2 regions of the Microbispora sp. KK1-11 genome follow, and region 2 is predicted to be linked to the other one. Evidence: predicted binding sites of a transcription regulator. Region 2 holds the regulator's gene; the other holds the start of a gene.
What was found. The regulator HspR, encoded in region 2, represses chaperone genes until heat shock. The targets are predictions, from matches to a motif close to ANTTGAGTCNNNNNGACTCAANT.

Region 1: lon (endopeptidase La) is a predicted target of HspR. The motif match lies at 4,771-4,793, and genes of this name have one in related genera.

Annotation. Positions count from the first base shown of each region.
Region 1 is NZ_VIRJ01000015.1:68,156-78,564, reverse strand. It holds gene FLW16_RS21990 (MetQ/NlpA family ABC transporter substrate-binding protein) at 1-431, opposite strand, end outside; gene FLW16_RS21985 (methionine ABC transporter permease) at 454-1,110, opposite strand; gene FLW16_RS21980 (methionine ABC transporter ATP-binding protein) at 1,107-2,051, opposite strand; gene lon (endopeptidase La) at 2,394-4,757, opposite strand; gene FLW16_RS21970 (MFS transporter) at 4,912-6,375, shown strand; gene FLW16_RS21965 (AIM24 family protein) at 6,517-7,182, shown strand; gene FLW16_RS21960 (SDR family oxidoreductase) at 7,232-8,143, opposite strand; gene FLW16_RS21955 (TetR family transcriptional regulator) at 8,266-8,856, shown strand; gene FLW16_RS21950 (TetR/AcrR family transcriptional regulator) at 8,951-9,499, opposite strand; gene FLW16_RS21945 (cupin domain-containing protein) at 9,614-10,409, shown strand, end outside.
Region 2 is NZ_VIRJ01000024.1:95,833-106,241, reverse strand. It holds gene clpB (ATP-dependent chaperone ClpB) at 1-1,081, opposite strand, end outside; gene FLW16_RS29310 (heat shock protein transcriptional repressor HspR) at 1,105-1,452, opposite strand; gene dnaJ (molecular chaperone DnaJ) at 1,457-2,626, opposite strand; gene grpE (nucleotide exchange factor GrpE) at 2,740-3,378, opposite strand; gene dnaK (molecular chaperone DnaK) at 3,375-5,240, opposite strand; gene FLW16_RS29290 (hypothetical protein) at 5,431-5,901, opposite strand; gene FLW16_RS29285 (pentapeptide repeat-containing protein) at 6,070-7,785, shown strand; gene FLW16_RS29280 (ABC transporter ATP-binding protein) at 7,840-8,568, shown strand; gene FLW16_RS29275 (ABC transporter permease) at 8,565-9,299, shown strand; gene FLW16_RS29270 (AraC family transcriptional regulator) at 9,340-10,281, opposite strand; gene FLW16_RS29265 (NAD(P)H-binding protein) at 10,362-10,409, shown strand, end outside.

The DNA of each region.
Region 1 (10,409 bases), on a different contig from region 2:
TTGGGCACCGCGACCGTGCCGCCCTGCGGCAGCGAGGCGAGGTCCTTGACCTTCTTGGAGTACAGGCCGAGCGGCTCCAGGTGCACCGGGGCCACGAAGCTCAGCTTCGTGCCCTTGGATGCGTTGAAGTCGTCCAGGTACGGCTTGTGCTGGAAGTAGTTGGCGTCGAGCTGGCCGTCCTGGAGCTGCAGGTTGGGCTGCACGTAGTCGCTGAACTCCACGATCTCCAGCTTCAGGCCCTTCGCGGCGGCCAGGTTGTCGGCCACGTACTTGAGGATCTGCGCGTGCGGCACCGGGCTCACGCCGACCTTGAGCGGGGCGTCCGCCGCCGCTGTGCCGGAGGCGGTAGCCGTGCCGGAAGACGAGGACCCGCAGGCGGACAACACGAGCGCGACCACGGCGGCGATGACGAGGCCGAGCGTTCTACGCATGGAACAGAACTCCTTCGATGGGTTAACGGTGAGAAAGCCGACGGGCGACGGCGTCGCCCAGGGTCTGTGCGAGCTGCACCACGACGACCAGGACGACCACGGTGACGACCATGAGCGTGGTCTCGAACCGCTGGTATCCGTAGCGGACGGCGAGGTCGCCGAGACCCCCGCCGCCGATCACTCCGGCCATGGCCGAGTAGGAGATGAGCGTGACCACGGTGACGGTCAGCCCGGCGACCAGGCCGGGCAGCGCCTCGGGCAGCAGGACGCGCGCCACGATCGTCGCCCGGCCCGCCCCCATGGCCTCGGCCGCCTGCACGACGTCGCGGCCCACCTCGCGCAGCGCCGTCTCGACCAGCCGGGCGAAGAACGGCACCGCGCCGATCGTCAGCGGGACCACCGCGGCGGCGGACCCGATCGTGGTGCCGGTGAGCACGCGGGTGACCGGGATGACCGCGATCATGAGGACGATGAAGGGCAGCGACCGGCCGACGTTCACGACCAGGCCGAGCACGCGCCGCACGGCGGGCGCGGGGAACAGCCCACCCCGGTCCGTCCCGGCGAGGCAGACGCCGAGCGGCAGCCCGAACAGCACGGTGAACAGCGTGGACCAGCCCACCATCACGGCGGTCTGCCCGGTGGCCTCCCACAACAGGGGGCTCATCTCCGACCAGGTCATGCGTCCTCCTCCACCAGCAGGCCGCGCTCGCGCAGGTCCGCGAGGGCGGCAGCCGTACCGGCTCCGGTGACCCGCAGCCGCAGCCGGCCCGCCGGGACCCCGGCGACCTGTTCGACCGCGCCCGCCGCGACGGCGACGTCCACGTCGTGCGTACGCGCGAGACGCGACAGCAGGGTCTGGTCCGCGGCCAGGGCGACCGTCACGGTGCCGGGCTCGGCGGGCGGCAGCGGGAACAGCTCGGCCGCCAGGCGCGATCCGGGCCTGGCGAGCAGTTCGGGGATGGGACCCGCCTCGGCGATCCGCCCGTCGCTCATGATCGCCGCCGAGTCGCAGACGGCCTTGATGACGTCCATCTCGTGGGTGATGAGCAGGATGGTCAGTCCCAGCTCCCGGTTGAGCCGCCGGAGCAGGGCCAGGATCGACTGGGTCGTGGCGGGGTCGAGCGCGGAGGTGGCCTCGTCCGACAGCAGCACCGACGGCTCGGCGGCGAGCGCCCGCGCGATGCCGACCCGCTGCTTCTGGCCGCCGGACAACTGCGCGGGGTAGGCCCCGGCGCGGTCGGCCAGGCCCACGAGGTCGAGCATCTCCGCGACGCGCCGGGCCCGGGCGGCCCGGCCGACGCCCATGACCTCCAGCGGGAAGGCCACGTTGCCCGCCACCGTGCGCGACGACAGCAGCGCGAAGTGCTGATGGATCATGCCGATGCGCTGGCGGGCGCGGCGCAGGTCGGCCGCGCCGAGGGCGGTCAGCTCGCGCCCGTCGACGGTCACCACGCCCTCGTCGGGACGTTCGAGCAGGTTGACGCAGCGCAGCAGGGTGCTCTTGCCGGCGCCGCTGCGCCCGAGCACGCCGAAGACCTCGCCCTTGCCGACGTGGAGGTCGACGCCGTCGAGCGCGACGACGTCGCCGTAGGCCTTGCGCAGGCCGGAAACCGTGATCACTTGCTGTCCCTCGGAGACGATGGCGGCCGATTCCTGTGCGCGTGCGGCTAGCGCGTGCCGGGTGGGAAGGGCAGATGCGTGATCCGGCGCAGGATCAGATCGGGCGGCGGGGAGAGCGTCATCGGTGAGTGCCTTCGTGGGGAGGGTGCGGACGGACGATGTTCAGGCCGCAGGACACCCTCGCTCGGGCGGGTTCACCAGGTTCGATACGCTCACGACCGGCTGAAACAGGAGTGAGTTAATCCTTATTCCATACCGGTAATGTGTGCTTCGTCACAGGATTCGTCACAGGGAAAGGCCCGCGCCTCCGGGACGACGGAGACGCGGGCCGGGTGGAGTGGGTCAGGCGACCGCCCGCTGCTGGGCGACCGTCGCCGGGGTGAGGGCCAGGCCGAGGACCTCGCGCACGTCGCTCACCGCGTGGACGGTGAGGTCGGCCAGCACCTCGGCCGGGACGTCGTCCAGGTCGGGCTCGTTGCGCGCCGGGATGAGCACGGTGGTGATCCCCGCCCGGTGGGCGGCGAGCAGCTTCTGCTTGACCCCTCCGATCGGCAGCACCCGCCCGGTGAGGGACACCTCGCCGGTCATCGCCACGTCGGCGCGGACCGGCCGGCCCGACAGCAGCGAGGCCAGGGCGGTGGTCATCGTGACACCGGCCGACGGGCCGTCCTTCGGCACCGCGCCCGCGGGCACGTGGATGTGCACCGACCTGTCCTTGAGCGACCCGACCGGCAGCTCCAGCTCTGCGCCCCGGGACCGCAGGAAGGACAGCGCGATCTGCGCCGACTCCTTCATCACGTCGCCCAGCTGACCGGTCAGGGTCACACCGGTCGCCCCGGTCTCCGGGTCGGCCAGCGACGCCTCGACGTAGAGGACGTCGCCGCCCGCGCCGGTCACCGCGAGGCCGGTGGCCACGCCCGGCACCGCCGTACGCTGCCGGGCCTCCGGCAGGGACGACTCGGGCACGTGGCGCGGCCGGCCCAGGTAGGAGACCAGGTCGCCGCCGGTGACCGTCACCGGGAGCGCGGCCTCGCCGAGGGCGACCTTCGCCGTCACCTTGCGCAGGATCCGGGCGATCGAGCGCTCGAGCGAGCGGACGCCGGCCTCGCGGGTGTACTCGCCGGCCAGGCGGCGTAGCGCCGCCTCCTCCACCGTCACGTCGTCGGCGGTGAGGCCCGCCTTCTCCAGGTTGCGCGGGAGCAGGTGGTCGCGGGCGATGGCGACCTTCTCGTCCTCGGTGTAGCCGTCGAGCGTGACGATCTCCATGCGGTCGAGCAGCGGCCCGGGCACCTGCTCCAGCACGTTGGCCGTCGCGAGGAACAGCACGTCGCTGAGGTCGAGCTCGACCTCCAGGTAGTGGTCGCGGAAGGTGTGGTTCTGCGCCGGGTCGAGCACCTCCAGCAGCGCGGCCGTCGGGTCGCCCCGGTAGTCGGCGCCGACCTTGTCGATCTCGTCGAGCAGCACGACCGGGTTCATCGAGCCCGCCTCGCGGATGGCGCGGACGATGCGGCCGGGCAGGGCCCCCACGTACGTGCGCCGGTGGCCGCGGATCTCCGCCTCGTCGCGGACGCCGCCCAGGGCGACCCGGACGAACTTCCTGCCCATGGCGCGGGCGACCGACTCGCCGAGGGAGGTCTTGCCGACTCCGGGAGGACCGGCCAGCGCGAGCACGGCGCCGCTGCGGCGCCCACCGACCACGCCGAGGCCCTGGTCGGCCCTGCGCTTGCGCACGGCGAGGTATTCCACGATGCGGTCCTTCACGTCGTCCAGACCCGTGTGGTCGGCGTCGAGCACCGCGCGGGCCCCGGCGATGTCGTACTCGTCGGTCGTGTGGACGTTCCACGGAATGTCGAGCACGGTGTCGAGCCAGGTGCGGATCCAGCCGCTCTCGGGCGACTGGTCGGAGGCCCGCTCCAGCTTGTCGACCTCCTTGAGCGCGGCCTCCCTGACCTTCTCCCGCAGGTCGGCGGCCTCGATGCGGGCGCGATAGTCCTCCTCCTCGTCGGAGGGGTCCCCGTTGAGCTCGGCGAGCTCCTTGCGCACGGCCGCGAGCTGCTGGCGGAGCAGGAACTCGCGCTGCTGCTTCTCCATGCCCTCCTGGACGTCCTTGCGGATGGTCTCCGCGACGTCCAGCTCGGCGAGGTGGTCGCGGGCCCAGCCGACCAGCTTGTCCAGCCGCTCGGCCGGGTCGGAGGTCTCCAGCAGCAGCAGCTTCTGCGGCGTCTGCAGCCAGGGGGCGTACCCCGCGCTGTCGGCGAGGACGGCGGGATCCGTGATCTGGTTGACCGCGTCGACCACCTGCCAGGCGCCCCGCTTCTGCAGGATCGTGGTGGTGAGGGCCTTGTACTCCTTGGCGAGCTCATCGGCCCTCGGCCCGGCCGTGACCGGCTCCAGCACGGTCGCCTCGACCCACAGCGCCGCGCCGGGGCCGGTGGTGCCGGTGCCGACGCGCATGCGGTCGACGCCGCGGACCACGGCCGCGGGCTCCCCGCCCGGCAGGCGGCCGACCTGTTCCACGACGGCGCTCACCCCCACCGGGCCGTAGCGGCCGTCTATGCGGGGCACCAGCAGGACCGTGCTCTCGCCACTGGCGCGGGCGGCGTCGATGGCGGCGCGGACCTCGGAGGCCGACAGATCGAGGGGCACGACCATGCCGGGCAGGACGACCTCGTCGTCGAGCGGGAGGACGGGAAGGATCTGGGACATCAGCACTCCACTAGGTTGAGTTATGTCGGCTCAACTAACAGGAGTCCGATCCTGTTCCCTGTTCTGCGTCAGTTCGCTGTGAGCGATCGTAATTGTGTAATCCGCCTTGCCGTGAAGACGCACCCACTCCCCCGGGTAACGCATGATGGCGTCCATGACATCCGGAAATATCCGGCTTCGCTCGGCGCCAGGCCGGTGGGTGCTGCTCACCACGGTCCTCGGGTCGGGCATGGCCACGCTCGACGGCACCGTGGTCAACGTGGCCCTCCCCGCCCTCGGGCGCGACCTCCACGCCGGGATGTCCGGCCTCCAGTGGACCGTGAACGCGTACACGCTCACCATGGCCGCGCTGATCCTGCTGGGCGGGTCGCTGGGCGACCGGCTCGGCAGGCGGAAGGTCTTCGTCGCCGGGGTGGTCTGGTTCGCCCTGGCCTCCGCCCTCTGCGGGGCCGCGCCGAACACACCCGTTCTCGTGCTCGCCCGTGCGCTCCAGGGCATCGGCGGGGCCCTGCTGATCCCCGGGTCCCTGGCGATCATCCAGGCGAGCTACGTGCCCGACGACCGGCCGCGCGCCGTCGGCGCCTGGTCGGGGCTGGGCGGCGTGGCCGCCGCCCTCGGGCCGCTGCTCGGCGGCTGGCTCGTCGAGACGGCCGGCTGGCGGTGGGTCTTCCTGCTCAACCTTCCGCTCGCGGCCGTCGTGGTCGGCGTCGCCGCCCGGCACGTGCCCGAGACCCGGGACGCCGGGCCGCACGGCCGCTTCGACGTGCTCGGGACCGTCCTCGCCGCACCCGCGCTGGCCGGGCTGACGTACGGCCTGATCCTCGCGGGCGACGGGCTGGTGCCGCTGACCGCCGGGCTCGTCCTGGCCGTGTGCTTCGTGGTGGTGGAGATCCGGCGCTCCCCCCGGTCCCTCGTCCCCGTGGGCGTGTTCGCCTCGAGGGAGTTCACCGCGGTCAACGTCGTCACCCTGGTCATGTACGCGGCGATGGGCCTGGTGTTCTTCCTGCTGGTCGTCCAGCTCCAGGTGTCGGCCGGGTTCTCTCCCGTCGCCGCCGGGTCGGCGATGCTCCCGGTCACGATCCTCATGCTGCTGCTGTCGCCCCGGGCCGGCGAACTGGCGAGGCGGGTGGGCCCACGCCTCCCCATGACAGGAGGGATTCTCCTGTGCGCGGCCGGACTGCTGCTGATGAGCCGCATCGCCCCGAACTCGTCCTATCTCATCGACGTGCTGCCCTCGGCGGTCGTGTTCGGGCTCGGCCTGTCCGCCGCCGTCGCCCCGCTCACCGCGACCGTGCTCTCCACGGCGGAGGAACGGTACGCGGGTGTCGCGAGCGGGATCAACAACGCCCTGGCCAGGACGGGCGGCCTCCTGGCCGTCGCCGCCGTCCCGCCGTTGGTGGGGCTGGCGGGGGACGCCTACGACTCGCCGTCGGCGTTCACCCGGGGGTTCCACACGTCGATGCTGGTCGGCGCGGCCATGATGGCGGTCGCGGCGGTCGTCACGTTCCTCACGATCAGGACGAACGTCCTCGCGGCCGCGCCCGAACCGCCCGCCCCCGGCTGCCCGGTCGACGCACCGCCCCTCGGCCCGCGTCCTCCGGCGAGTTCGGGCACCTGACGCGGGAGGTTCACCTGGGCGTGAGCCGCGCGTCCCGGGTGAAGGAGGCCGGATGCGTGGTCCGGTCCCCGGAGAAGGAACCGGAGCCCCGTCCCCGATCGTCACTACCCCTGCACGATCGCACTCATCGAAGGACCCACCATGCGCAGCGCACTCTTCGGGAACCTGAACGGCCGGCAGGTCCCCGCCAACTTCGTCCTGCAGAACTCCAAGATGCTCCGCGTCCAGCTACCGCACGAGGTGATCGCCAGGCAGGGCTCGATGGTCGCCTTCCAGGGCCAGATGGACTTCGACTACGAGGGCTCCGGCGGAGTCGGCAGGCTGCTCAAGAAGATGGTGACCGGCGAGGGCGCGCCGCTGATGCGCGTCAGAGGGCAGGGCCTGCTGTTCCTGGCCGACGACGCCCACGACATCCACCTGTTCTACCTGGAGAACGAGGCCCTCACCGTCAACGGCCGCAACCTGCTGGCCTTCGATCCCCAGCTCACGTGGGACATCCAGCGTGTACAGGGCGCGGGGATCGCCGCGGGCGGCCTGTTCAACATGACGATCAAGGGCACCGGCTGGGTCGCGGTGACCGCGCACGGCACGCCGGTGCTCCTCGACACCTCCCAGATGCCGACGTTCGCCGACGGCCAGTCCGCGGTCTGCTGGAGCGCCCACCTGCAGGTGGGCGTCAACCGGACGATGAAGGTCGGTGCGCTGATCGGCCGTGGCAGCGGCGAGGCCATGCAGCTCGCCTTCCGGGGCCAGGGGTTCGTCCTCGTCCAGGCCAGCGAGGGCCCGCCGGTGGTGCAGGCCCAGTAGAAGATCACTCGCGGAAGGCTGCAGGCCGGCGTCTTGGTCGGTGAGAGGGTCAGGGAGCCGGCGTGGCCAGGTAATCGCCGTGCTCCAGGTCTTCGAGCAGTGTCGGGTTGGTGGGCGACCAGCCGAGCAGCTCCTGCGTGTAGGAGCTGGAGACGGGCCCGTCGAAGCCGTAGGCGGTGGCCATGAACGGGCTCACGAAGTGCGTGGCAGCCTCGTCGGGGGTCAGCGAGACCGTGGGCAGATCCAGGCCCCGGGCGATCGTCTCCGCGATGCTCTTCAGGGTCACGCCGCTTTCGGCTACTCCGTGCAGCACGCCGCCTGCGGGCGCCTTCTCCACTGCCAGGCGGAACAGGACCGCCGCGTCGAGCCGGTGCACCGCGGGCCAGCGGTTGGTGCCGTCTCCGACGTACGCCGAGACGCCGGTCTTTCGCGCGGTGGCGATGAGCATGGGGATGAAGCCGTGGTCTCCGGGACCGTGGACGGTGGGAGCGAGGCGGACCACGCTCGCGCGTACTCCCCGGGCGGCGAAGCCCAGACAAGCTCGCTCCCCCGCGATGCGGAAGGCGGCGATCCCGGTCGCGTCGGGCTCGTCCTTCTCGGTGGCCTCCCGGCCGGCGGGCATGACCAGGGTGCCCGAGGTGACGACGAACGGCTTGCCCGAGTGTTCCAACGGCCGGCCGAGCGTCTCGATCGCGGTCCGGTCGCGCCTCATCATGTCGTCGAGGTCGGAGAAGTCGCCGCCGTAGGCCATGTGCAGGACTCCATCGGCGGCTTCGGCGCCCCTGCGCAGACTGTCGAGGTCGTCCAGGGAGCCGCGGTGTGGTCTGGCCCCCAGTGACTCCAGCCGGGCGGCGGCGGCATCCGAGCGCGCGAGACCGGTGACGGTGTGGCCGGCCGTGATGAGCTCCGCGACGACCGCGGGGCCGGTCTGGCCAGAACCACCGGTGACAAAGACATGCATGAAACACTCTCCCGCTTGACGCCAGTGACTGACACTACGTAGTGCCAGTCGCTGACTGTAGGTAGCGCCAGTTACTGGCGTCAAGTAGCGCCAGTAACTGGCATATGCGGTATCCTCGACGCGTGCCAAGGAGCGGAGCAGAAGCGCGCCGCCGCCTTCAGCAGGCGGCCCTGGAGCTGTACCGGGAACGCGGGTTCGACCAGACCACCACGGCCGAGATCGCCGCCCGGGCCGGCGTCAACGAACGCACGTTCTTCCGGCACTTCCCGGACAAACGCGAGGTGCTCTTCGACGGCGAATCCGACCTGCGCGCCGCGTTGACGCGGGCGGTAGCCGAAGCGCCCGAGGGTCTCCAGCCGCTCGAAATGCTGCTCTGCGCCTTCCGGAAGGCCGAACGGATCCTTGAGGACAATCGCCCGTTCGCCGAACCACGACTACAAGTCATCGCGGTGACACCGGCACTCCGTGAACGCGACCTGGCCAAGGCCGCGTCGCTCACCGAAGCCGTAGCGGAGGCGCTGCGGCAGCGCGGTGTCGCCGACCGGCTGGCCGGCCTGGCCGCTCAGACCGGGTGGGCCGCCTTTCACCAAGCGGTCCAAGCCTGGATCGACGACCCCGCACAGAGCTTGGACGCGCATCTCCTCCAAGCCTTCGACGACCTGCGCGCCCTCTCCGTGACCACCCCACCAGCACAGGCATGGCCTGAAGACTGATACCCCTGCCGAGGGAAGTCGCGGTTCCCCGCCGGCCGAAGATCGCCCCGGGCGGTGTCAGCCGAGGAGGACGGCGCCTCGTCCTGTGGCCGCCTCAGCGTGGGGCGATGCCGTCCAGGGTGATGTCGATGAACCGCCGCCAGTCGCCGACATCGCCCCGGCTGATCATCGCCAGTGCGCCGACCAGCATGTAGAGATCGTCCACCGTGATGTCGGCGCGGACGGTGCCGTCGGCGTGTCCGCGCCTGATCAGCGTGTCCCCTATGGCCAGCAACTCGGTCGCCAGAGGTCCACGCGGAGCGGTGGAACCGAACGTCGCCTCGATCGCCCCGGAAAGTCCGCGGCCCTTCTGATGGATCTGGGCCACATGGGTCAGGAAGCAGGTCAGCGCCGCCCGGGTGTCGGGGTTGGGCAGGCACTCGCTCTCGGCGAAGGCGAGGATCTCGCTGAAGCGCTGCTCGGCGACCGCCTCGACCAGGGCCTGACGGGTCGGGAAGTGCCGGTAGAGGGTGCCGACGCCGACCTGCGCGGCCCTCGCCACCTCCCCCATCTGCACCTGGTCGCCGTGCTCGGCGAACAGGTCGACAGCGACATCCAGGAGGCGGGCGCGGTTGCGCTCGGCGTCGCTGCGGGGCCTGGGCATGCGCTCCCCTTTCGCGGAATCGGATTCCGGATCACACCCTAGTCCGCGTTGACAGGGCGTCCGGCACTCACCTAGCTTAAACGGAATCGGATTCCGATTCAGAAGGATCGACTCATGTTCAAGGACCGTTTCTTCCTGCTGGACGCGGGCGCCTCCCGTCCCACCCGCGTGCCCCTGCCGCCGTCGATGAGCGTGAAGGCCGGGACCGCCGATACGGAGGGGCGGTTCTCCCTGATCGAGAACCACGGCGACGGCCACATCCCCGCCCACGTCCACGACACCTTCGACGAGCTGGTGTATGTGCTGGACGGCGACCTGGGCATCGAGTTCGACGGAGCCACCCACCACCTCACCGCCGGAATGTTCGCGCTGGTCCCGCGCGGCGTCACACACGCCATGCGGAACCTCGGGCCGTACGGCTCCGCCGTGCACGCCCTGCAGGTGTCCGCGCCGGGCGGCTGGGAGCGCTACGTCGAGGACGTGTGCGAGGCGGGCGAGGCCGACGCGCTGATGTTCCCCGACGGGCGGCGCGACTGGAGGAAGATCAACGAGCTGGGCAAACCGTACGGCATGCGCTACCACCTCGGGCGGGACGACCCCGCCGAGTGGGGCGACAAGAGCCGGTTCTACCTGCTGCGGCAGGGGCAGGCGAGGCCCGGGCGCGTAGCGGTGCCGCCCGCGTTCGGCGTCAAGGCGCGCAGCGAGGACACCGACAGCCTGATCTCGCTGTTGGAGGTGACCGTCGCCCAGCCCGTCCCGCGCCATACTCACCACGTGGCCGACGAGTGCATCTACGTGGTCGACGGTGTCCTGGAGATCGACTTCGACGGTATGACGCACCGGGCCGGCAAGGGGCAGTTCGTCCTGCTGCCGCACGGCGTCCCGCACGCGATCCGCCCCGGTTCCACCC
Region 2 (10,409 bases):
GGTGCGCCTCGTATCGGCCCTTGAGCCCGCGCAGGATCGCGATCGTGTCCTCGACGGTGGGCTCGCCGACGTAGACCTGCTGGAACCGCCGCTCCAGGGCCGGGTCCTTCTCGATGCGCTCGCGGTACTCGTCGAGCGTGGTGGCACCGATCATGCGCAGCTCGCCGCGGGCCAGCATGGGCTTGAGCATGTTGCCCGCGTCCATCGCGCCCTCGGCGGCGCCCGCGCCGACCATCGTGTGCAGCTCGTCGATGAACGTCACGATCTGGCCGTTGCTCTCCTTGATCTCGTTGAGCACGGCCTTGAGGCGTTCCTCGAACTCGCCGCGGTATTTCGCGCCCGCGACCATCGCGCCGAGGTCGAGCGCGACCAGGCGCTTGTTGCGCAGGCTCTCGGGCACGTCGCCCGCGACGATCCGCTGGGCGAGGCCCTCGACCACGGCGGTCTTGCCGACGCCGGGCTCGCCGATCAGCACGGGGTTGTTCTTGGTGCGGCGCGACAGCACCTGGACGACCCGGCGGATCTCGCCGTCGCGGCCGATCACCGGGTCGAGCTTGCCGGAACGCGCCCGCTCGGTGAGGTCGACGCCGTACTTCTCCAGCGCCTGGTAGGTGTCCTCGGGCGTCTCGCTGGTCACCCTGGCGTGCCCGCGGACCTTCTCGAACGCCTCGAGCAGCGCGTTGGGGGTGGCGCCCGCGGCCTTCAGCAGGTCGGCGACCTGCCCGCCGTCGGTGGCGAGCCCGACGAGCAGGTGCTCGGTCGAGACGTACTCGTCCTCGAGCTGCTTGGCCCGCTGCGCCGCGGTGTTGAGCACGGTCAGCAGCTGGCGTGAGCTGGACGGCGCGCTCACGGTGGAGCCCTGCGCCTTCGGCAGCCGTTCGAGCAGCTCCTCGGCCTGGGCGCGCAGTTGCCGGGGGTCCGCGCCGACGGCCTGCAGCAGCGACCCGGCGATGCCGCCGTTCTGCGCCAGCAGGGTCGTCAGCAGGTGCGCGGGCGCGACCTCGGGGTTGCCGTCGGCCGCGGCGCGCCGGACGGCCGCGGACAGGGCCTCCTGGCTCTTCTGGGTGAACTTGTAGTCCATATGTGAATGCCTCGTTTCGCCGATCAGGCAGGTGGCAGTTCGTAGCGGACCAGTGCCCGCAACATCGTGAGCTCACCCCTGAGCCGGGTGACCTCCTCGCGCAGGCGCATGTTCTCGGTTTCGAGTTCGAGGATGCGCTTGATGCCGGCGAGGTTGATGCCGTGCTCCTGGGAGAGCCGCTGGACCTCGCGCAGAAGCACGATGTCCCTTGTCGAGTACAGCCGCCCCCGCCCCGCCGTACGGCCGGGGCTGACGAGCCCGAGCCGGTCGTACTGGCGGAGCGTCTGCGGGTGCAGCCCGGACAGCTGGGCGGCTACGGAGATCACATAGACGGGGGTGTCGTCGGAGATGTCGAAAAACCTGGCATCCATCGGCTCACTCGCTTCTGGCCTGCTTGATCAGCTCTTCGCGAAGGTCCTGGCCCTCCGTGGCGTTCCTGAACTCCTCGAGGGCCGCGCGGGCCTTGTCGTCGAGGTTCTGGGGCACCGTGACCTGGACGGTGACCAGCAGGTCGCCCTTCGTGCCGTCCTTGCGGGAGGCCCCCCGGCCGCGCACCCGGAACGTCCGTCCGTTGGGCGTTCCCTCCGGGATGCGCAGGGTCACCGGCATCCCCCGGAGCGTCGGCACCTTGATCTCGGCGCCGAGCGCGGCCTCGGGGAAGGTGACGGGGACCGTGACGGTCAGGTTCTCCCCGCTGCGCCCGAACACGGGGTGCGGCTTGACGTGGACCAGCACGTAGAGGTCGCCGGCCGGGCCGCCGTTCTCACCGGGCGCGCCCTTGCCCTTGATCCTGATGCGCTGGCCGTCGCCGACCCCGGCCGGGATGCGGGCCTGGATCGTACGGGTGCTCTTGCCGCGCCCGCTGCCCTCGCAGACGGGGCAGGGGTCGTCGACCACCAGGCCCCGGCCGCGGCAGTCGCGGCACGGCTCGGAAAAGGCGAAGTTGCCGAGGTTGCGGCTGGCCGCCCCGGTTCCCTCGCAGGTCGGGCAGACCCGTGGGGTGGTGCCCGCCTTCGCCCCCGTGCCGCCGCAGGCGGTGCAGGCGGCAGAACTGGTGAGCCGGAGGGACACGGTGGTGCCGTCCACCGCCTCGCCGAAGGCGAGCGTCACCTCCGACTCGACGTCCTGGCCGCGCCGTGGCCGGGCAGTCGTCGTGCGCGTGCCCGCTCCGCCCCGGTTGAACAACCCCCCGAACAGGTCCCCGATCCGCTCGCTCGACCCCGAGCCGCCGAACAGGTCGCCGAGGTCGAAGTTGAAGCCGCCGCCGGCCCGGGTCCCGCCCGCGCCCGCGTAGCCGCCGAGCCCCGACCCGAAGAGCGTGCGCGCCTCGTCGTACTCCTTGCGCCGCTTGACGTCGGAGAGCACGTCGTAGGCCTCGGAGACCTCCTTGAACTTATCCTCGGTCTCCTTGTTCCCCGGGTTGGCGTCCGGGTGGTACTGGCGGGCGAGCTTGCGGTACGCCTTCTTGATCTCCTCGGCGCTCGCGGTCTTGGGCACACCAAGGACGGCGTAGTAGTCCTTTTCCAAGTAGTCCTTGGTGCTCATCTATTGCTTCCTTCGCACGAAAGGGGAGTGATTCGGTGTTCCCGCGGCTGTCGTCGCGGGTGCCCTCGCGGGTCTCTCCCGATCTTCGCCGATCGGGAGAGACCTCCGCGGTTTCAGTTCTCGTCCGGTCCGCCGGACTCGCCGGAGCCGGCCGCCGTCTCCTCCGCCGTCTCCTCGCTCGGCTCGGCGACGGCCACGCGGGCGACGCGCAGGATCCGCTCGTTGATCCGGTAGCCCGGCTGGAGGATCTCGACGCACGTCGGCTCGGTCACCTCCGCCGAGTAGCTGTGCAGCAGGGCCTCGTGCACGGTCGGGTCGAAGGGCTCGCCCTTCGCGCCGTACGCGGTCAGGCCCAGCTTGCCGACGGCCGCCTCCAGCGACTCGCTCACCTTCGCGAAGCCGCCGGTGAGCTCGCCGTGGTCGCGGGCGCGGCCGATGTCGTCGAGCACCGGCAGCAGCTCCGTGAGCACGCTCGCGACGGCCTGCTCCCTGACGGTGATCCGGTCGCGCTCGACCCGCTTGCGGTAGTTGCTGAACTCCGCCTGGAGCCGCTGCAGATCGGCGGTGCGCTCGGCGAGCAGGTCCGTCGCGGACCCCTCGGCGGGCGCCGCCGCCGTCTCCGTGCCCTGGTCCGCGGGGGCGCCCTCGGGCGCGTCCCCGGCGGACTCACGGGCCTTGCCGGTCTCCGGGTCGATCTTGCGGTTGTCGCGGATCACCGGCTCCTCCTCGGAGCCGTTCTCACGCGGGCTCACTTGCGGCCGCCCTCCCGCTCGTCGTCGACGATCTCAGCCTCGACCACGTCCTCGTCGGCCTTCGCCTGGGCGCCCTCCGCGTCCGCGCCGGGTGCGGCGCCCTCGGCGCCGGGCTGCGACTGGGCGTAGATGGCCGAGCCCATCTTCTGGCTGACCGTGGCGAGCTTCTCGGCCGCGGTGCGGATGACCGGGATGTCGGTCCCCTCCAGCGCCTTCTTCAGCTCGGCGAGCGAGTCGTTGACCTCGGTCTTCACGTCGGCCGGGACCTTCTCGTCGTTCTCGCGGAGGAACTTCTCCGTCTGGTAGGCCAGCGCGTCCGCGTTGTTGCGGACCTCGGCCTCCTCGCGGCGCCGCTTGTCGTCCTCGGCATAGGACTCCGCCTCGCGCATCATGCGCTCGATGTCGTCCTTGCCCAGGGCCGAGCCGCCGGTGATGGTCATCGACTGCTCCTTGCCCGTGCCGAGGTCCTTCGCCGACACGTTCACGATGCCGTTGGCGTCGATGTCGAAGGTGACCTCGATCTGCGGGATGCCGCGCGGGGCAGGGGCGATGCCGGTCAGCTCGAAGGTGGCCAGCTTCTTGTTGTACGCCGCGATCTCGCGCTCGCCCTGGTAGACCTGGATCTGCACCGACGGCTGGTTGTCCTCGGCCGTGGTGAAGACCTCGGAGCGCTTGGTCGGGATCGTCGTGTTGCGCTCGATGATCTTGGTGAAGATCCCGCCCTTGGTCTCGATGCCCAGGCTGAGCGGGGTGACGTCGAGCAGCAGGACGTCCTTGACCTCGCCCTTCAGGACACCGGCCTGGAGCGCGGCGCCGATCGCCACGACCTCGTCCGGGTTCACGCCCTTGTTGGGCTCCTTGCCGCCGGTCAGCTCCTTGACCAGGTCGGACACGGCGGGCATGCGGGTGGAGCCGCCGACCATGACCACGTGGGCGATGTCGGAGACCTTGATCCCCGCGTCCTTGATGACCTGGTGGAAGGGGCCCTTGCAGCGCTCGAGCAGGTCGGCGGTGATCCGCTGGAACTCCGCCCGGGTCAGCTTCTCCTCCAGGTGCAGCGGGCCCTCGGAGGAGGCGGTGATGTAGGGCAGGTTGATCGTGGTCTCGGTCTGGGCCGACAGCTCGATCTTGGCCTTCTCGGCCGCCTCGCGCAGGCGCTGGAGGGCCATCTTGTCCTTGGACAGGTCCACGCCGTGCGCGTTCTTGAAGCGGGTCACCAGCTCGTCGACGACCCGCTGGTCCCAGTCGTCGCCGCCGAGGTGGTTGTCACCGCTGGTGGCCTTGACCTCGACGAACCCGTGCCCGTCCTCCTGGCCGACGTCGAGCAGGGACACGTCGAAGGTGCCGCCGCCGAGGTCGAAGACCAGGATGGTCTGGTCCTTCTCCTTGTCGAGGCCGTAGGCCAGGGCCGCGGAGGTGGGCTCGTTGATGATGCGCAGCACGTTGAGGCCCGCGATCTGGCCGGCCTCCTTGGTGGCCTGCCGCTGGGCGTCGTTGAAGTACGCAGGGACGGTGATCACCGCGTCGGTGATCTTCTCACCCAGGTACGCCTCCGCGTCCTGCTTGAGCTTCTGCAGGACGAACGCGCTGATCTGCTGGGGCGTGAACTTCTTGCCGTCGATCTCGATCGACCAGTTCGTGCCCATGTGGCGCTTGACCGAGCGGATGGTCCTGTCGACGTTGGTCACCGCCTGCCGCTTGGCGACCTCGCCGACGAGAACCTCACCGTTCTTCGCGAACGCGACCACGGACGGCGTGGTCCGCGAGCCCTGAGCGTTCGCGATGACCGTGGGCTCGCCGCCCTCGAGAATCGAGACGACGGAGTTGGTCGTCCCCAGGTCGATACCTACCGCACGTGCCATGAGTACGTCCTTGTAGTCAAAGTTGAGTCGGTCAGACTCAAATACTAGCCCCGCCGAGGGGTCTGTCAAACAGCTTGAGTCTATGGGGCTCAACCCTGGAGCGCGCGGATTTCATCCCGTCATCGCGAACCTGTGTGGCCTGTCCTGTCTGCCCCGTCCGGGGTGGAGGACTCCGGACGGGGGGCATCGTCTACTTCGCGCCGTCCACGACCTTCCGGCCATCGAGCGGGGCCTTGAGGTGCACCTTCGTGGTCTTCATGATCGCGATCGCGATGCAGACGGCGTCGGGTGAACGCCGGTCCTGTCCCTCGTACAGGGTGACGGTGACCTCGCGTGCGGTCTCGGTCACCTCGACGCGGTCGAGCACGGTGCAGGGCTCCACCCCGGACCACCACACGACGTCGAGGGACCTGCCGTCGCCGGTGGGGGTGGCGCTCTCCCACGGCACCTTGCGCGGATTCAGGGTGGGGCCGGCCGGGGTCACGGGAGACGGCGCGCCAGATGGTGCCGTGCCGGGCGGCGAGGCCGGTGCGGGTGTGCTGTGATCGGCCCCGGCGCCGGAGGGGGAGCCCTCGGGCTGCTCGGGTGATGCCGAGGTGGAGGAGGTCCCTCCGCAGGCGACCGCCAGGAAGAGGAGGGCCACGAGCCAGAGCTTTCTCATGCCCCTTACACGGCTGTAAAGAGCCGCAGGTTCACCCGCCGCGACCGCCCGGGGCGCCGCTCCCGCGCCCCGCACCGAAGGCCCTTTGCGCGGCCGGGACGGGTACGTGATCATGTCGGGAGCCGCCGGACGGGCCGCCTGCGACGGCGGATTCGAGAGGGGACGCGGATGCGCAAGGCCACGGGAGCCGCGGCTCTGCTCGCCGGGCTGGCCGCCGTCGTCCTCGCGGCGCGCTCGACGGACATCGCCGGCCTCCTCGCGCGCGTACCGCTCGGCGGCGTGCTCGTCCTCGGCGGGCTGGTGCTGCTGATGGCCGGACTCGTGCTGCTGGCCACGAACTCCAGGTCCGTGCGTACGTCGCCCTCCCCGATGCGGGTGCTGTCGGTCTGGTGGATCGTCGGCGGCCTCATGGGCGTCGCGGTCTCGACCTGGATCGCCACAGCGGCCCTCACGGCGATCGCGGGAGCGGATCCCGCCCTTCGGCTGGACGCGATCAAGAGCGGCCTGACGGTGGGCGCGGGAGCCGCCGGAGGCGTGGCGCTCCTGCTCGGTGTCCGCCGCCAGTGGCTGGGGGAGCGCACGCAGGTCTACCAGGAGTACGACGCGACGGAGAAGCGGGTTACGGAGCTCTACTCGAAGGCCGTGGACCAGCTCGGCTCCGGCAACCCTGGCGTGCGCATCGCGGCCATGTACGCCCTGGAGCGGCTGGGCCGGAACAACCCCGAGCACCGCCAGGCCGTCATGGATGTGCTCTGCGCGTACCTGCGGGCCCCGCTGCCGACAGGCGCGGTGGATGACCCGGTGGACCGGGCACGCGAGCCGGCCGGGGACGCGGCCGGTGCCGGGGACCACGCCCCGGGCCGGGAGCACTCACCGGACCTGGAGGCCCGCCTGACCGCACAGCGGATCGTCGTCCGTCATCTGAAGTCCTCCGGTGGCACGTACGGCGACGACGGCGATCACTGGCCGGGCGTCGCCGTCGACCTCACGAGGGCATCCCTGGTCGACTTCGACGTGAGCGGCAGCGAGGTCGAGGCGGCGAGCTTCGCGCAGGCGGTCTTCTCCGGCAGGACGGCCTTCACCGACTGCCGCTTCCGCGGCAGGGCGGACTTCACCGGCGCCGAGTTCCGGGGCTTCGCCGACTTCGGCACCGCGACGTTCTTCGGAGCGGACTTCGCGGGAGCCGGATTCCGGGGCGGGGTGAGCTTCGCGTACGCGCTGTTCAGGTTCGACACCGACTTCGGCGGAGCGACGTTCACGGACGCCGACTTCGGCGGGGCCCGATTCGGCACGGCGAGGTTCGCCGGGGCGAGCTTCGACGGCCTCACGAGCTTCGAGAACAGCGAGTTCTTCGCGGGCCACTTCGAGGGCGTGACCTTCGACGGCGGCCTGGACTTCGGCTCCGCGATCTTCCGCTGCGGTGTTCGTTTCCGCTATTCGGACTTCGCCGGCCCCACCTCCTTCGCGGGGACGTTCTTCGGCCGGGCCGGTTTCCGGCACTGCGCGTTCCTCGACGACGCGTCCTTCGCCGGCGCGGCGTCGCGCGGCATCGCGTACAAGACCGACCCCGAGGCGGCCGCCGTGCGATTCGAAGCGGAGCACAAGGGCCTATCGGTCGTCCAGCGGAGCATCAGAGCGTTCACGGTCAGGGTTCAGGGAGGCGAGCCGCGCGGCCTCCAGCGTCTGGACCTGGCGGACACGCACTTCAAGGGCTCCGTGGACTTCGGCGGCGCCGACATCGGCGGCGGCGAGCTGTCCGGCGTCACCTTTCCGCGCACCACCGCGACCGTGCGCGTCTGGCCTCCGGCCTGGTGCGAGGTGCCGGATCCGGCGGACCCCGCTCGCGGCACTGTGGCCCGATCCGCCGCCGCGCCGCGGCGGTGACCGAGCAGGCGCTCATACATTGACGCGCCTCTGTCGCGAGGCTAATTTCATCACATGATGAATTTATCGGATCCCGCGATCGCCGTACGGGATCTGCGGGTGGTCAGGGGTGGGGCGGAGGTCCTGCACGGCCTCACCTTCGAGGTGCCGCGAGGGCAGGTCACCGGCCTGCTGGGGCCGAGCGGCTGCGGAAAGACGACGCTCATGCGGGCGATCGTGGGCGTCCAGACCGTGTCCGGCGGCGAGGTGAGGGTGCTCGGCGAGCCGGCCGGGAGCGCGGGCCTGCGCCGCAGGATCGGCTACTCGACGCAGAGTCCGGCGGTCTACCGGGACCTGACCGTGCTGGAGAACCTGCGCTACTTCGCCGCCGTGCTCGGCGCGCCGAAGGACGACCCCGAGCGGGTGCTGGCCGAGGTGGGCCTCGCCGACGCCGCCCACCAGCTCGGGTCCACGCTCTCCGGCGGCCAGCTGGGCCGCGCCGGGCTCGCCGTGGCCCTGCTCGGCCGTCCGGAACTGCTCGTGCTGGACGAGCCGACGGTCGGGCTCGACCCCGTGCTGCGGCAGGAGCTGTGGACGCTCTTCAACCGCCTGGCCGAGGGCGGCGCCACGATCCTGGTGTCCAGCCATGTCATGGACGAGGCCGCGCGGTGCGAGCGGCTGATCGTGCTGCGCCAGGGGGAGATCCTCGCCGACGACACCCCCGGCGCCCTGCGCGCGCACACGGGCACGGCCGACCTGGAGGAGGCGTTCCTGCGCCTGATCGAGGAGAGGGCGGCGGCATGAGTCTCGCGATCACCCTCGCCACCGCGAGACGGATCATGACGCAGCTCCGCCACGACCGGCGGACGGTCGCGCTGATGGTCCTGGTGCCGACGCTGGTGATGATCCTGCTCTACTACGTGATGGACGACGAGCGGTCGTTCGGTCACTGGGCGCCGATCCTGCTGTGCGTCTTCCCCTTCCTGGTGATGTTCCTCATCACCTCGATCGCGACCCTGCGCGAGCGCACGTCGGGCACGCTGGAGCGGCTCATGGCGATGCCGCTCGGCCGGCTCGACCTCCTCCTCGGGTATGGCCTCGCGTTCGGGCTGGCGGCGTGTGTCCAGGTGGCGCTGGCGCTGGCCGTCTCCCTCACCTGGCTGGGCCTGGACCTGCCGGGCCCGCTGTGGCCGCTGGTGCTCGTCGCCCTGCTCAACGCCCTGCTCGGCACCGCGCTCGGCCTGCTGTGCAGCGCGTTCGCCCGTACGGAGTTCCAGGCCGTGCAGTTCATGCCGCTCGTGATGATCCCCCAGATCCTGCTCGGCGGGATCCTCGTGCCGCGTGGGCAGATGGCGACCGTGCTGGAATGGATCTCGGACGTGCTGCCCATGTCGTACGCGATCGAGGCGATGGCGCACGCGGTCGCGGACGCCGACCCGGGCGGCGAGTTCTGGCGCGACGTCGTCGTGGTGGCGGGGTCGGCCGTGCTGGCCCTTCTGCTCGGCGCCGCCACGCTGCGCCGCCGTACCTCCTGACCGAATCCCCTGAGTGCCGCCGTACGCCCCGGGCATGGGCTCAGCGCGTCCGGCGGCGCCAGGCCGAGGGACTGACGCCGTGGGCGCGCTTGAACGCCACGCTGAAGGCGAACGCGTCCTCGTAGCCGACCTCGCGGGCCACGGCGGCGACGGTGGCATCGGTGTCGCCGAGCAGATCGGCTCCCAGGGTCATCCGCCAGCCGGTGAGGTAGGTGAGCGGGGGCTCGCCCACCATGCTCCTGAAGCGCGCGGCGAAAGCGGCGCGGGACATGCCCACCCCGGCCGCCAGCTCGGCGACCGTCCACCGATGAGCGGGACGGTCGTGCAGCAGGCGCAGCGCCTCGCCGACGGAGGGATCGGCCAGCGCCCGGTGCCAGGAGGGGAGCGGAGCCTCCGGCCCGGCGCACCAGGCCCGCAGCGCCAGCACGAGCACGAGGTCGAGCAGCCGGTGGAGCACGGCGTCCTGGCCCGGTTCGTCGCGGGCGACCTCGGTGGCGAGCAGATCCAGGGCCGCCCGGGTGCGCGGCCCGGACGGCACGACCGCCAGCGGCGGCAGCATGCGCAGCAGCCGGACGCCGGCCTCGCCGCGCAGTTCGCAGGCGCCCCTGAGCATGATCGTGGCTCCGGGCAGGCCGTCGCCGTAGGTGCGCGGGCCCAGACTCCGCCGCGCCCCGGCCGCCCCCTCGCCGCCGACGACGTGTTTCCTGTCGCCGTGGATCACGGCCTGCGGCGGGGTGGACGGATCGTCGGCGATCGTGTGCGCGTGGGCACCGCCGATGAGGGCGATGTCACCCGGGGCCAGGCGCACCGGGGCGACGCCGGCGTCGTCGAGCCGGACCGACGCGTGGCCGCCGAGCGCGGCCACGACGGTGAGAGGAGGGGCACCGGTGAAGGCCAGCGCCCACGGCGGCCGCTGGATCAACTGCCGGACCAGGGCGTTCCTGGCGTGAGCCCGGTGGAGCAGATCGCTCAGCACGTCCATGTCGTCACGGTAGACGATCACAAATGGATGGGCGACGTTCTCCCATGGATCGTCTTCGCTTCCCCCGGTTTGCTTGAGCCATGGAGAAGATCCTCGTTATCGGCGGCACCGGCAAGACCGGTCGTCGC